2 regions of the Paenibacillus sp. HWE-109 genome follow, and region 1 is predicted to be linked to the other one. Evidence: riboswitches for the same ligand, from Rfam matches in the RefSeq annotation. Region 1 holds a riboswitch; the other holds the start of a gene.
The links. A riboswitch is a leader RNA that binds a small molecule or an ion and turns the genes downstream of it on or off. The one in region 1 is predicted to bind cyclic di-AMP.

Region 2: another riboswitch for cyclic di-AMP. It lies ahead of LOZ80_RS36000 (C40 family peptidase); the one in region 1 lies ahead of LOZ80_RS27445 (APC family permease).

The regions. Positions count from the first base shown of each region.
Region 1 covers NZ_CP091881.1:6,431,350-6,438,848, forward strand. The annotation lists gene LOZ80_RS27435 (polysaccharide deacetylase family protein) at 1-291, opposite strand, end outside; gene LOZ80_RS27440 (YqkE family protein) at 288-548, opposite strand; gene LOZ80_RS27445 (APC family permease) at 604-2,439, opposite strand; cyclic di-AMP (ydaO/yuaA leader) riboswitch at 2,537-2,686, opposite strand; gene LOZ80_RS27450 (NAD(P)/FAD-dependent oxidoreductase) at 2,891-4,120, opposite strand; gene LOZ80_RS27455 (EcsC family protein) at 4,333-5,097, opposite strand; gene LOZ80_RS27460 (ATP-binding cassette domain-containing protein) at 5,180-6,847, opposite strand; gene LOZ80_RS27465 (energy-coupling factor ABC transporter ATP-binding protein) at 6,838-7,499, opposite strand, start outside.
Region 2 covers NZ_CP091881.1:8,310,837-8,318,335, forward strand. The annotation lists gene LOZ80_RS35995 (GH36 C-terminal domain-containing protein) at 1-2,171, shown strand, start outside; cyclic di-AMP (ydaO/yuaA leader) riboswitch at 2,269-2,418, shown strand; gene LOZ80_RS36000 (C40 family peptidase) at 2,420-3,310, shown strand; gene LOZ80_RS36005 (hypothetical protein) at 3,434-4,135, shown strand; gene LOZ80_RS36010 (phosphodiester glycosidase family protein) at 4,140-5,594, opposite strand; gene LOZ80_RS36015 (glycosyltransferase family 2 protein) at 5,618-6,787, opposite strand; gene yyaC (spore protease YyaC) at 6,884-7,420, shown strand.

The sequences.
Region 1 (7,499 bases):
GCGGGACTCGGGAGTGGGCGCTGGCCCCGGTGCAAGGCCGGGCGCGACTGTTGGCTCCCCTCTAGGCGTCTCCGAGCTCAGCGCTGAAGTGGGCGCTGACTCGGAGACGCGGTCGGGCGCGGCCGCTGCTTCCCTGCCAGACACCACCGGGCTCGGCATTGAACTCGTCGCCGAAAGCGGCAAACTTGCTTCAGCCGACTCCGCAGCGCTCTGCGAACGGCTTGACTGACAGCTTGACAGCGCCATCATCGCGAATAGAAAAAAGAGAAAGCACAAGCTGCGCTCTCTCATTTGTGCTTTCTCCAGTCAAGTCCGCTCTTCTCGAGCAGATGTCCAAAATCGTTCTCCAGCCGTTTCTCCTCCGCTTTGCGTGCAGCTTCTGCCTCAGCTCGGAGCGCATCCTTGCGCGCCTGTTCCTCCGCTTTCATTGCGTCAGCCTGAGCCTTCAGCCCCTCCAGAATTTCTGGGCGAAGCAAATCCTTGAGCGTTGCCGGTTTATCTTGCACACTGGTATCAGCGGTTGTGGACGACCATTTCTTCTTAGCCATAACGGGTTCACCTCTGTTCTATTTCTCACACAGTTTTCCCCTTTATTGTACAACTCTACTCGTGCAAATGATAGGGGACAGTGGCGACAACGATATCTTTGTCCGCTTGAAGTTTGGAACGAATACGCGCCGCGGACTGATTGTGGAGCAGTCGGTGCCACCATTTTTTCGGCATAAATTGCGGCAGAATGACCATAATCGATTGTTTTTCCGAAACATGCGTATCGATCCGTTCGATAAATTCAGCCAGCGGCTTCAGAATCGTCCGGTAACGTGATTTGAACACAACAAGCCTTACGCCAGGGTCCCATTTGTCCCACTTCTCCTGCATCGCTTCTTCATCCTCATCGGAGAATGATACGTAGAAAGCAATGACGTTGGGCGATAACGATTTGGCATAGTTCAAGGATTGCGCAACAACGCGGTGAATCCCCGCTACGGGGACAATAATAACAGGCTCCTTCGTGCACACACGCTCATGCTCGATATCAATGCGCAGTTGTTTGGCAACGTCATCATAGTGATGACTCACCTTCGTAATGAGCCAGAGCAGGATTGGCGTCACGATAATGACGATCCAAGCACCCTCGCTGAATTTGGTGAAACAAAAGATCAGCAACACGGCAAAGGAGACAATGCCTCCTAAACCATTAATAAGCGACTTGCCGATCCAGCCTTTCACGCGTTCTTTCAACCATTTGCGGACCAGACCGCTTTGCGCCAGTGTAAAGGATAAGAAAACGCCAATTGCGTATAAAGGAATAAGTGCATCTGTTTTACCTTTGAAAATGATCAAAAGAATACTGGCCAGGACACCTAGCGTGACAATCCCGTAGTGAAAAGACAACCGGTCTCCTCGGTATGAGAACATACGCGGGAAGTTTTTATCTTGAGCCATGATGGAAGCCAAAATAGGGAATCCGTTGAAGCTGGTATTGGCAGCCAACACCAAGATCAGCATGGTGCCGATCTGCGTGGCATAGTATAGCGTTCCACGGCCAAAAGCTTGCTCCGTAACCATCGATAAGACGGATGTGTGACCATGCGGATCAGGCGCGATGCCGTATCCCAAGCTGAGCAGCGTCACACCGCCGAATACGATAGCCAACAGCGTGCCTAGCGAAGCTAATGTGCGCTTGGCATTTTTCACGGATGGTGTGCGGAAATGCGGGACAGCGTCGGAGATAGCCTCGATGCCAGTTACGGCTGAACAGCCGGAAGAGAATGCTTTCAGGATGACGAATAGCGTCAATGAACTTGTCATGGAGCTTGGCGCGAACTGAATCGGATGCATGTTCATCGAACCGCTCAGCATGTCGAAAATCCCTTTGCCAATCAGCAGTAAAATACAAAGAATAAAAAAGTACGTCGGAATCGCGAACACAGTTCCAGACTCGGATGTGCCTCGCAAATTAAGCCAAACCATCAGCCAAACCAAGATCAAAGCAATGGGAACAATATATGGCACCGTGATTGGAAATGCCGACGTGATGGCCGTCACACCGGCCGAGATCGATACCGCAACGGTTAATGTATAATCGATAAGCAGCGAAACTCCTGTGAGTCTCCCCCAAACCATGCCTAAATTTTCTTTGGCTACCATGTAGGCGCCACCGCCCATAGGATAAGCCTCAATCACTTGACGATAGCTGAGCACAAGCAGCGTAATCAAAGCGATAATGGAAATCGCAATCGGCAATGAGAATGCAAAAGCAGCAATGCCCACTGTTGCAAGCTCTAATAGAATTTGCTCTGTACCATAAGCCACCGAAGATAGCGCATCTGAAGAGAGAATGGGTAATGCTTTCCAAACCTGCATTTTTTCAGATTCGAGTTCTGCCGATTTGAGCGGCTTGCCGAATACAATTTTTTTCAATGAATCGCTTGTCATGCTGTGAAATTCCTCCAAATTAGTCTAGTATTGAGTTCTTTTCCCTTTTTAGGACGCAAAAAAACACAAGGATAGACCTTGTGCTTAGCCACATGTTCTCCTTTCTCACGATCGCTTACGAGGTTAGCTGACGGGTTCGGGCCGCGAGAAATCTGCCCTAAAGGTACAATATCATGCACCTTATTCACCCCGTTGAAACCTATGGTTCCCCCGCTTTTCTATTCAGAAAATTAAGCGAAATATTCAGTTATAACTACGTTCTGAATACTACTCTCTTCTCAGTTCATAGTAAAGGATGGAAAAGTCTTAAAAAGTATTATTCCAACCTCTCATTCCTCCAATAATTCGCTTACAACGTTTTGGATCTCTCTCTATCTCTTTTTATCTTCCGATATCGTAGTTCTAGGTCATTTCACAGAAAAAAGCTGCCTTGATGGCAGCTTTTTTTCTTCTAACTTCTGACATGAGAATTGCGAGTTGACATTTTTTGTTTAAAAATCATCTTTTTCCATATAAGTGGAATACCGCCTATGAGGAATAAATAGCGCGCATCGATCATTTTTTTGATCAAAGCAGCGAATTTCCCCTTTACTTTTTTCACTTTCAAAGTGCCAACAGCTTCTCCGCGTCCCAATGAAGCCACAGTCCCTTTGTAGTCATAGGCAAAAGGTCTCAGCGGTTTCCCACGCAAGGTATAAAGTAAATTTCGGGCTGTGTTATAGCCTTGCTGGACGGCGATTTGGGCGTTCGCGGGGTATGGTGTCCCTTCCGGACTCATAACAATGGAGCAATCTCCTGTAATAAACACATCAGGGTATTGCCACGAGCGCAGGTAATCATCCACTTTCACCCGCCCCCGCTGCACATCGAATCCAGCTTGCTGCAGCAAGGCGTTCCCGCGAACACCCCCCGACCAAATGATCGTGCCTGCTCGAATGAACTGTCCATCTCCGAGCCGGACGCCGTCCGCTTCGCAGGCTTGAATGGCAGTCGACAACTTATACTGAACGCCTTTGCGGCGCATCACTTCCATGCCGTATTCCACCAAATCATTCGGCAATCCTGGCGGTAGGGCTGTTGGCGAGGCTTCCACATTAATGATTTGCACGAGAGCCGGATCTACATCATAAGTCCTGCATAGAACCGGGATGCGATCGGCCAATTCCCCGACGAACTCCGTTCCCGTAAAGCCCGCACCCCCAATGACGAATGTCAGATACTCTTTGTGCTGGGGATTCATTTTATACTTGGCAAACATATATTGGGTATGCTGGCGGATGAACCGCACACTATTAATGCTATGAATCGACATCGCATGCTCCCGCAACCCCGGAATGCCGAACGTCTCCGTCTCACTGCCCAAACCTACGACAAGGTAGTCATAGCTCAGCGTATCATCCGTTAAAACAACCTTTTTGTCCGCTGGCAGGATTTGCTGAACGGTGGATTTCACGAAATGAATTTTGCGTTCATCGATAAGATCCCTGATCGCGACGCGGGCATTCTCATGATGATCGGTACCCGCTGCGGGCATATGCAGATGCGTCGTCATATAATGATAATCATGCTTGTTTACCAAAGTAACCGTCATTTCTCCCGATCTGATCAGCTTCTGCAGCCTGATCGCTGTAACAACACCGCCATACCCTGCACCCAGAATCACTACTTTCGCTGGTTTCATCTAAATCCTCTCCTCCGATTGAATCACTTATGCTCTACTGAATCGTGATAATCTGAGGACCAAACCCATGAAAGTGGATATGTGAAAATAATCACATAGTTAATCGAGGGTGACGGGCGGTTTGGCTCTCTCTATATGTTATGATTCAACTCCTGAAAAATCACTAGAAAATCGTCTACGACAAACAAAAAAAAGCCGGAGTGCCCATCCACTCACAGCTTCTTAGGTTTCGCTATATCTTGCAGCCAACGCAGCCGAAAACAATTCATCCCCGCCACCCCAAGCTCTTCCAGCAAGCCATAATTGGCCCAAGCCCCGACGACAGCCCCTATACCGGGAACCAACTGAAGCATTTTGCGAAAATCAATCGTATCGCGGTATTCCTGCTGCAACTGCTTCCAATCCACTTGATCCATATAGGCCTCAGCCGGCGGAAAAGTGTCAGCCACGCTGCGCCAATTTTTGATGGTAAGCAGAAGCTCGGGTTTCTTCTCATGGCTGGAAAAAGCCAATTGAAACACATAGAGAATGAATAGACGCTCTCTGTAGTCCTTCGTCGAATAGCCATAGACATGCGCCAGCTCAAACAGAAATTTCAACTTGATGCCAATTAAAATAGGGAAATCCGCAAGCCCAAGCAGAATCCCTCCCGCTCCTGTCCCTGCTCCCTCGGCAGCGGCGATCTTCTTATAGAGCGCCAGCAATTCCTCTGCTTTCGCATCGCGATCTGCCAAAGAGAGCCCTTGCAGCGGCCCCTGCGCAGGGATGTAATTGATGCCGAACAGAGTTGTCTGAATAATGCCTTTTACCGTTGCGGTAATCGTCGCATGAACCTTGTCAGGGATCAAATTATTGATGCCTGTCTGCATCGATTTGGACGCTCGTTCCACGAGATTTGGGAGCTTATGCTGCCGGATTTCCCAACGTTTGAGCTGTCTGGCCGTTTGCTGTTCGTACAGGGTGTATTCGGACTCCACTGATTTCACCACCGCCATCCCAATAAAGAATTTTCACTACAAGTATATACTTTAAGCAGCCACTTGCACCACCTGGAAAACCTTAACGAATAACAAGTAAAAGTGCAAAACCAACAACCCCCGCAGCCACGATATAACTATCCCGGTTCTGCCACTTTAAAGTACTTTTTTTCAACAGCAGCTGCCTGCCGTCGATTTTCTTCATTTCCATGGCGACAGTCAGCTGCTCGGCTTTGTGGAACATGGCAAGCAGCAGAGGAACGACAAGCGCAGGGATATCCCGTGAGCGGACAGCTCCCGGACGAATGGCTGCCTTGCCTCTTGCTCGGACAATCGCTGAAAACCGCGTCCACTCCCGTAATATCATCGGAATGAACCGAAACATCATGGAGACGGCAAGCGAAAATGATTCAACGGGCAGCTTCACTTTCCGCAGATATTTCAAAGCCCAATTCAGTCCAGCTACCAATTGTCCGTAGGGTGTTGTCACGGCGAGCCAATAGCCATCCATGAGAATAAGAAACAGTCGCGTCACCGTGAATGCCGTGCTCCAACCGCGTTCCAGCGAGTAGCCCAGCCGGAACGATCCCTCCGGCGACGTCCAGTTCATGCCGGCAAGCCAGATCGAGAGGACCATGAAGATAAGGAATGGCACCGCGATCTTCCAACTGCTGCGCAGCACGCTGCGCGGCAGGCCGAGGCTCGCGAGGCCAAGCAGCAGCGCGGAAGCCGCGAGGCCGCTCCATGTCATCTGCTGCATCGTCCCGATGACGAGCAGCAGGTAGAGCAGCCACTTCGCGCGCGGATCGACCCGCAGCCACGCGGCCTGCGGGGGCGGCGCTGCCGCGCTCGCTTCGCGCGCGGGCGGAGCATCCGGCGCTGCCGCTTGCGGCGCCGGAACTTCAGCGCTGCGGCGTTCGCGCAGCGCCTCGAGCATCGCCGGCGCCGCAAGCTCCGGCGTGAGCAGGTCCGGCGCGATGGCGATGCCATAGCGCGCCATCGCAAGCGCGGCCTCCACGCAGCTCGGGAGGCCAACCCCGGCGCGCGCCAGCAGCTCCGGCGCGCGGCACAGCGCTTCAGGCGTGCCGTCGAAGACGAGCGCGCCGCGGTCTAGCACAAGGACACGGTCTGCCAGCGGCAGGAACGTGTCCAGATCATGCGTGGCGATGACGAAGCCGCCACGCTCCCGCTCGCGAATAAGGCGCAGCAATTCGCGAACGGCCGCCGCCTCGAGGCCGGCGGTTGGCTCATCCATGAGGAGCCAATCCGGCGCCGTGGCGAAGGTGGTAGCCAGCGCAAGCCGGCGCTGCTCTCCGCCGCTAAGCGCGAAAGGCGAGCGCTCCATGGCAAAAATGCCACGTGGATCGTGCTCTTCACACGCCTCCCGAATGCGCCTGTCAGATTCGCTAGCCACCAATTTATACGGTCTGAGCGAGTAGGCAAACTCTTGCCTTATACTCCGGGCAAACAATTGCTGCTCAGGGAACTGAAACGTCAAGCCAAGACGCAGAAGATGCGCTTGATTCACTTTCCTTTTGTCCCACAGCGGCTGTTGGTCAATGGCTATTGATCCGCTGTGCGGCTCTAGAATCCCTGCCAAGACTTGCAGAAAGGTCGACTTTCCCGAACCTGTATGACCTATTAACAGCGTTACGGAACCATCCGACAGCTCGAGACTAAGCTCTTTTAATAAGTGGCGGTTGGGATCATCCGGGGCTTGTACCCCTATACGGTTCAGAGTTAAAGGCACGGAGCAGCCACCGCCTCTGCCAGTTCGTCCATATTCAACGGAAGCAACCCCAATTTACACCCCATCTGCAATAGACTAATAGCCGTCTTAACAGCAAAAGGCGCATCAAGTCCCAACGCCGTACAGGGTGTCATAACAGCGAGTTCAGCCTCATTGTCACCATAAAAAAAGGCTCTTGGCTCGCCATCATACGTAATTCGTCCTTCACCAAAACCAATTACACGCGTGGCGTCCGCGACCTCTTCCAAGCGATGCGTGATCCAGACAATCGTGGTTCCCTGCTGATAGGCCGCTCTGACTGCTTGACGCACTTCTTTGCGGGCTGCAGGGTCCAGCATGGCCGTCGGTTCATCCAAAACAAGCATTTCCGGTTGAACGGACAGCGCTGCCGCCAAATTCACCAGCTGCTTTTGGCCACCCGATAATGTATTCAACGTTCGATCTACAGGGAGAGATAGTCCAACCGAGGACAAGATTTCCTTATACTGCGCTTCACGCTCTTCTTCATCCGTGCTTATCTCAGTGGCTATGTAGTCAAGTTCTTCCCGAATGGTGTCCCCAATAAATTGCGCGTCAGGGATTTGCAGCACACCGCGGGTAGCGACGGCAGCGCTCTTGGGAACCTTCATTTCCCCCTCAGAAAGTGGGCATA
Region 2 (7,499 bases), 1.9 Mb from region 1:
ACGATCTGGTGTCCAGACACCCGGATTTCATCGGGAAACTCACCAGTGAAGTGGATATTTATCCGACGCAAGGCGACCGGAATAATGGTCTGCTGCATATATCAGATAACGGCTTTCTATCTGCCAATGGCGGCGTAGGCACCAGTATGAAAATAGGCATGGACAGTTTCGGCTATCTGCCTATGAATTCGGTCTATTACGGCGGTAATCCATCTGGTAAAGTGGAGGATTATTACTCGTACATGATGGCGAGGGTCATCAAGTTCAATACGGACCCGACCAGCTGGACGACAGCGGGGATCAGCTCCTTGCGGAAATTCAATGACTGGCGCAAAAGTCCGCGGATCAAGGCATTGACTGATCAGACGACAAGACCTTTGTATGCGGGTCCAGACTTCGATACGTCAGGTTCCTATGCCTGGATGTATACGACGGAGGATAAAGCCCAAGCGCTTGTTATTGCGACGGCGGCCAATACTGGCGGGGCAACAGATGTAACGCTCAATCTGCGTTGGTTGGACAGCAACAAAACGTATTTGGTGGAAGACATTACGATGGATGACAGCGGCAACAGCTCCTATATGTATAAAGGAAAGTTTACCGGAGCACAATTGAAATCCACCGGATTATCCATTAATCTAGCTGAAAATACGTCCAAAGGCAAAGCGTTCTGGCTGCAAGAGGACAATGCCTCGTCTGGCATGCAAGTTCTCTATGCGGATGAGAAAGTTTCCTCTTTTACACAAGTGGAAGGCGCTTCCAGCTTGATGGTGAATGTGACCGGGACGGCTAATTCAACCGGGAAAGTTATCGTCTTTGACCGGACAGCCAATAAAGCGATTACGAGCGATGTTGCCATCGGCGCCGGCGGCACGGGCAGTGTGACAATCAATTCCGGAACGAAGTTCGAGGCGGAAAGTCTGACAACGCTGGTCTCTACGGGCGACACTTCGGCGAACGGTGCGGATGCGGCAGCGAGCAACGGTTCGTTAAGCTATGGCAATTTCAACGCTGCAGGGGATTGGATACAATACACGGTGAATGTGCCAAGTCCTGGCACTTACCGATTGAAGACACAAGTAAAGAAGCATCCAAGCCGAGGGACGGCGCAATTGTACATCGACGGGACAGCTCAAGGTTCTCCCATAGACGAGTACCAAAGCGCTCAAGCCTATGTCGAGGTGGATCTGGGCAACGTTACCTTCAACACGGCGGGCAACAAGCTGTTCAAATTCCAAGTGACAGGCAAGAACGCGAGCAGCAGCGGTTACGGGCTGGCAACGGATTATATCCGGCTAACCTATCAGTCGCCGGATATTCTGCTCCCGCCTGCGGTGCCGGAAGCGGTGAAGTACGAGAATGAGAGTTTGACGACGACCGTCTCATCGGGAATGACTTCCGCGATTGCGGCGGACACGGCTGCAAGTAATGGCTCGTTGAGCTATGGCAATGCAACCGCTGTAGGCAACTGGGTACAGTACACCGTGAATGTACCGTCTACCGGCACGTACCGCGTCAGAGTGCAAGTCAAGAAGCATCCAAGTCGCGGGATCGCGCAACTGTATATTGATGGAGCGGCTCAAGGCGCGCCAATCGACGAATACCAAAGTGCGCAGGCGTATGTCGTGGTTGATCTAGGCGATGTGACCTTCGCTGCGCCTGGCAATAAACAGTTCAAATTCCAAGTGACAGGAAAGAATGCCAGCAGTGCTTCCTACGGCTTGGCAACGGATTATATTTCACTGACGAAGCAACCGCTCATATTGGAAAATGAGAGCTTAACGACGTCCGTTTCTTCCGGCGACAGCTTCGCCAATACGGTGGACACGGCTGCAAGTGGCGGCAGCGTGAGTTACGGCAATTTCAATGCCGTAGGCGATTGGATTCAGTACACGGTGAATGTGCCGACAGCGGGGACTTACGCCATCAGCGCCAGAGTCAAGAAGCACCCGGACCGTGGGACGGAGCAACTGCTGATTGACGGCGTGGCGCAGGGAAGCCCTATCGATCAGCATGATAGCCCGCAGGGCTATGCGATCGTCGGATTGGGCGAGAAGATCTTCCCAACGGCGGGCAACAAGCTGTTCAAGTTCCAAATTACCGGCAAGGATCCGGGAAGTGCGAGCTTGACCTTGGCGCATGATAGCATCATCCTGACGAGGATCAATTAGCGGTTGATTCGTAATAAGTACGGTTATTAAACTAGTTGGTAATTGTTTCTATTCCGCAAAAGTTGTAACCTTGCGTCGAACTGTGCTAGTCTAACATAGACAAAAAATGCCGAATCCATGAGCAGCAAAAGCTCTGGTACGGGGGACTTCTTTACTTGGGGTGAATGATCAGTTGGCTTGCCAATTGGACTAGGGAACCTCTTCCCGAACCCGTCAACTAACCTCGGAGGCTTCAAGGAGGCAAGGGTTTGAAGGTTTTGGCTAAACGTTTTATTGGTTCCTGCGCAGTTCTTTGCGCCGCAGTACCCTTATTTACCGCGCAAGCAGCAGCGGCATCGCCAGCTGACCATCCTGTAAAGGTTCAGGTCAATGACGAATTGCTTAAGTTTCCGGAAGTGCAGCCTTACATTGATGAGCAAGGCGTCATGCAGGTTCCGCTCCGAGTTCTATCTGAGAAACTGGGCTATCAAGTGAGCTGGACGAAGCAAGCAGATGCGATTGTCGTTACGCTGCTGAACAAGCAGCAGTCGATTCTATTGATCACAGATCAGCAGCAAGCGATTGTGAACAGCAAGAAAATCAGTTTAGAGAGCAGTCCAACGGTCTATCAAGGCAACACATACGTTCCGCTGCGTTTCATTACCGAAACCTTCGGATCTCCGATAGAATGGAATGAAGCTAATCAGATTGCTATTGTGGATGTCGACGGGAAGTCGCACAAGCCTGCTTGGATTGCACCGCCGCCTGCGCCGCCTGTGATGAAAGCAGCAGCCGTTGTTCCTTCTATGCCGGAGCAGATTGTCCAGACGGCCAATGCGTACATGGGTGTGCCCTATATGTGGGGAGGTACAACGCCGAGAGGATTCGATTGTTCCGGTTTTGTACGCTATGTATTTGAAGCCAAAGGCATTGAACTGCCTCGAACATCCGCGGAAATGCACAGTGCGCTCAGTAATTCAGTAACCGATTTGCAAGTAGGCGATTTGGTTTTCTTTGCAGCCAAAACGGTGAATCATGTAGGCATTTATCTGGGGAATGATCAGTTCATTTCGTCCACAACATCTCGAGGCGTTACAGTCGAGAGCCTATCGAGCTCGTATTGGAGCGCAAGGTATGTAGGAGCCAAAAGAGTCCTGTAATCATTGACTTTATCGAACATTTGTTTGCTAGGTTGCTTTCTATGGAAAGCATAGCAGGCAGATGTTCTTTTTTTGTGCGAAAAGATGCGATTTTTATCGAATTTTTATGGATTTTAGCCTATAATGAAGAAATGTTTGGAAGAAAGAGCGGGGGACACGAATGCCATGCAATTAAGCGTCTGGAAAAGCTGGTTTCACAAAAGAAAACATTCGGAACGAACCAACAGCATGGATACCGTGGAGCAAAGACCTGCCATACCGGAGGATATCCGGGAAGTCATCGAACAATTTTTTCGGACGTACAACCATTTCAAAGGGGCGCGCAGCCTCCAAACGGACACGTTTATTAAAGAAGTCTTCTATGCCACCAAGCAGGACCCGACAGATCAAAGATCCATTGAAGAGATGGAAGCCTATATTCAGTACAAAAATAAACATAGATTGCGGTTGAAATCCTATGTCGTAGATGAGTACTTGAGCTTGGGCGACAATGTGCGCATGATCGGTGTGACTAGAGAGTTCAGCAACAATCAGCGAAATCGTGTGCTTTATTTTATTATGAAGGAAAATGAATCATGGCGATTCCATCATATTGCAAGATCCCATCATGGCAAGGTGTTGGATAAGTTCCAAGTGAAAGAACAAACCGGATTTGTGATTGGGAATGAAAAGGCTGCTCTCCTCTTCCTGACGCACACGAGTTCCTTGGATGCATCCACCTTCATGTTGGGTGATTACGTGCATGTTGAGGGTTACCTGGAAGTCGAGCAAGAAGTGAGCAGCTACCTGTATTACCATGTTGTGCGAATGAACCGCGTTCACTAGGGACTTAGAACTGAAGGGACGCCCGGTACAGGGAAGGATCCCACTGAACTTTTCCGCCCAAGGACTCCATGATGGCCCTAAGCGGCATATAAATATGACCATCCTTAATCGTTGGCGCCTCGGGGAGCGTAACGGATTTGCCGTTGACTTTCATGACAGCATGATCCGGCTGCAGTTCAAGCTGTTTGGACCCATACTGAACACTTAATGTACGCGTAGCTTCCTGCCACTGAAACTTGGCTCCAATTCTCTCCAATATCCCGCGAAAAGGAACCATGCTGGTTTCCTGCAGCAAATAACCTCGGAATTCATGGACGAACTGCCCATTCACCTCAAGCTGGATCTGTGGATGATCCAAGCGTTCCACCACGAAAGCATTGCTAAGCTCACGTCCTGCACTTCGCAGCATAGTGCCGTTCGCATACAGAGATGAGCTTGCGCCTCCATCCAGATTCATTGCATCCGTTAGTCCGATCTTCAGCAGGACCTCCGCCATATCGGCCATAGTGGCCGTAGATAGCGTCCCCATGACCATTTGACGGGAAGCATCTATCCCAATGAAGCTGCGCACGTTAGCGCTTGTCGTTATCTTAGGATCGGTAAATCCATCCCGCTGCGCATCCAAATCAACCACACCATTGGTCAGCAAATGCGGGCCTGCGCCAATAGCGGCATCAACAGTCGGCAATTGGACGGCAGAGCCGTTGTCTTCGTTATGGAGAGCGGAGACGAGTTGGACGGAATCACCGAGATGAATATTCGGCAGCACATGGGTGCGATTATTGGCGCTATTGCCTAATAAAAATACATACCCGTCTTCCGGCATATTGACGCTATCTGTTGTGATATTGGTAACCTTGCCTTCGCGCAAGACAATCTTCGTTGAATTGGGGAAGCCGATAGAAGCCCCGAAGTCACGTGTATACCATACGACTTGATCTTCCACGTCATCGCCCCAGTATTTATTCACGCCCCAGGCTGCGAATTTATAGGCTTTGCCCTGATGGGTAACGCTGATTTGCTGCTCTGTTTGCATGCGCTGCAAGCTTGCGGTTTTGTCGGCGTTGACAAGAAAGGCAGGGTTCGTGCCGGAATGTACGATTTCACCGGAGCTGACAAGCAGCCCGTTCGGGTATCGGTTGGCTTCATTTTGTTCATACGCATCGAAAAAAGTGCCGTTGATGCCAGCAATCGCATGGCTTCTGTCTAACATTGAAGCGAAGGACTCATCGTGACCGATGCCTTCAGCCGCCGTAACAGGTTTAACGCGCAAATAGGGGTCAGTCAGATCAACGGTCACCCATTGCGCAGTAAAAGACTTGCCATTATGGGATACGGTCTGACTCTTGGTTTGTACCGTTCCAAGAGCGGAAGCGGACGAAGGGAAAATTGCGACAGCCGAGAGCATACAACCCAGCATGGCGATGTGAGTGAAAGTGCGGTAACGCCTGTGACGCATAGCAGGGATCATCCTCTCTGAAGTTACTTCTTCTTTAATTCGCGCAGCGAGTAAAACGTTCCTCTCCAATAGATGCCACCTTGTTTCCAAGTGAGCCAGACGGATCGAACAATGGTATACAGAAGCAGCGAAGAGCTGACTGGCAGCAGATAAGCTTCGTCTTTGCGTTTGCTCATTAGTCGTGACATCAGCTTGCGATACAGCAAAACTTGCAGAACAACTACAACGGCATATAGGGCTCCGCGCCAATCCCACAGGAAGAGAAGTCCGATCCAGGGGAAGATGAAAAAGAGGAGCTGCCCGAGACAAGCAAGCAATGCGACCGTGTAGCTGTACCGAAATCCAGAGAATAGATTTTTCTCAAGGCCGACGATAGCTTCTTTCAGTGAGCGATACCATTCTACTTGCAGGACATGTTTACCAGACAATACCTTCTGACGGAAGCCTGCTTTTTTTAAGGAAATGCCTAATTGCAGATCATCATCAGGCCTCAGCGCGATAGCTTTATGCGTGCCGATCGCCTCATAAGCCGTACGGCTGACCATGTTGAAAGCACCGATTCCGATGCCTGGTTCACGGGAATTGTCCAGATTAGCTCGCCAAGGACGCACGAAGAGCGAGAAGGAGAACAAGAAGAAATGTACGAAGCCATTCAGCAAAGTGCCTCGTGCAAGCATATTAGGTGTTAACGTGAGGTGGTGCACATCCTGTTCCTTCATATAGGAAACGGCATCTGTAATCGTATGGGGAGCGAATAGGATATCGGCGTCCGTGAAGAGCAAATATTGGCCCCGGGCTTGCTGATAGCCTTGATAGAGAGCATGGTTCTTGCCCAGCCAGCCCTCTGGCAAATGCGTAATGTGGATAATTTGCAAGGGAGTTTGAACATCTTTCTTACGCTGCGACCACCTCCGCAATTCTTCAAGCCGGACGCCGGTCGCGTCCTGGGAGCGGTCATTGACAGCGATGATCTCCAGTCGTGGATAATTCTGAGAAAGCAAATAGCGAACCGTTTCGAGGATCGTGCTTTCCTCTTCTTTGGCAGCAATAATGACGGAGACGAGCGGAGGCTTGTCCGGGAGCTTGGTGGACCGAGCCAGGTTGTGCAGCAGATGCATCCCTTTGTGAGCATCAAGCGAGATGAATAGCCAGTAGAGGAGGGTGAGTATCGCAATAATGCCGAGGGTGGACATGGCCTACCTCCTTATGAAAGAATAGAAGTTGACCGCATTATAACATTCATCCGAGGTAAGGGGAAATTTTGCAGGATGCGTATGAGGGAGGCCGGAATGGCGGAGAAACGGATGGAGCCGCAGGAACACTATTGGAAAAAGATGAATGGCCAGCAGCTAGCCATATTCTTGGAAACGCTTAGGATTACGTCAGGAATGAAGCCGGAAATGCTGGCTTTTGTATGTATAGGAACAGATCGATCTACGGGAGACGCTCTCGGGCCTTTGGTAGGCAGCAAATTGGTAGAGCTTGGCTATCCGCATGTGATTGGGACGCTGCAAGCACCTTGTGATGCCAGCAATATCGTGGCTCGTCTGCAGGAAATTCCGCAGGACTGTGCCGTTATAGCCATTGATGCTTGTTTGGGGCTTAAACTGTCAGTCGGGATGTATCAGGTGTCCAATCGGCCACTGGCACCCGGAAAGTCTGTAGGGAAAGTACTGCCGCAAGTGGGCGATTATACGATTGCTGCTATCGTTAACGCAGACGGCCCCAGACAGTATAGCGTTCTACAAACAACTTCTTTGTATCATGTATTACAAATGGCAGATGAAGTAACGAAAGCAATTCAACATGCGTTTCCGCTAAGATAAGCAGCTAAGACAGAACGGAGAGATGAAGGATGGGACCAGGAGGTATGGGGCGACTATCCGATAGGAATCGACCTAAGGC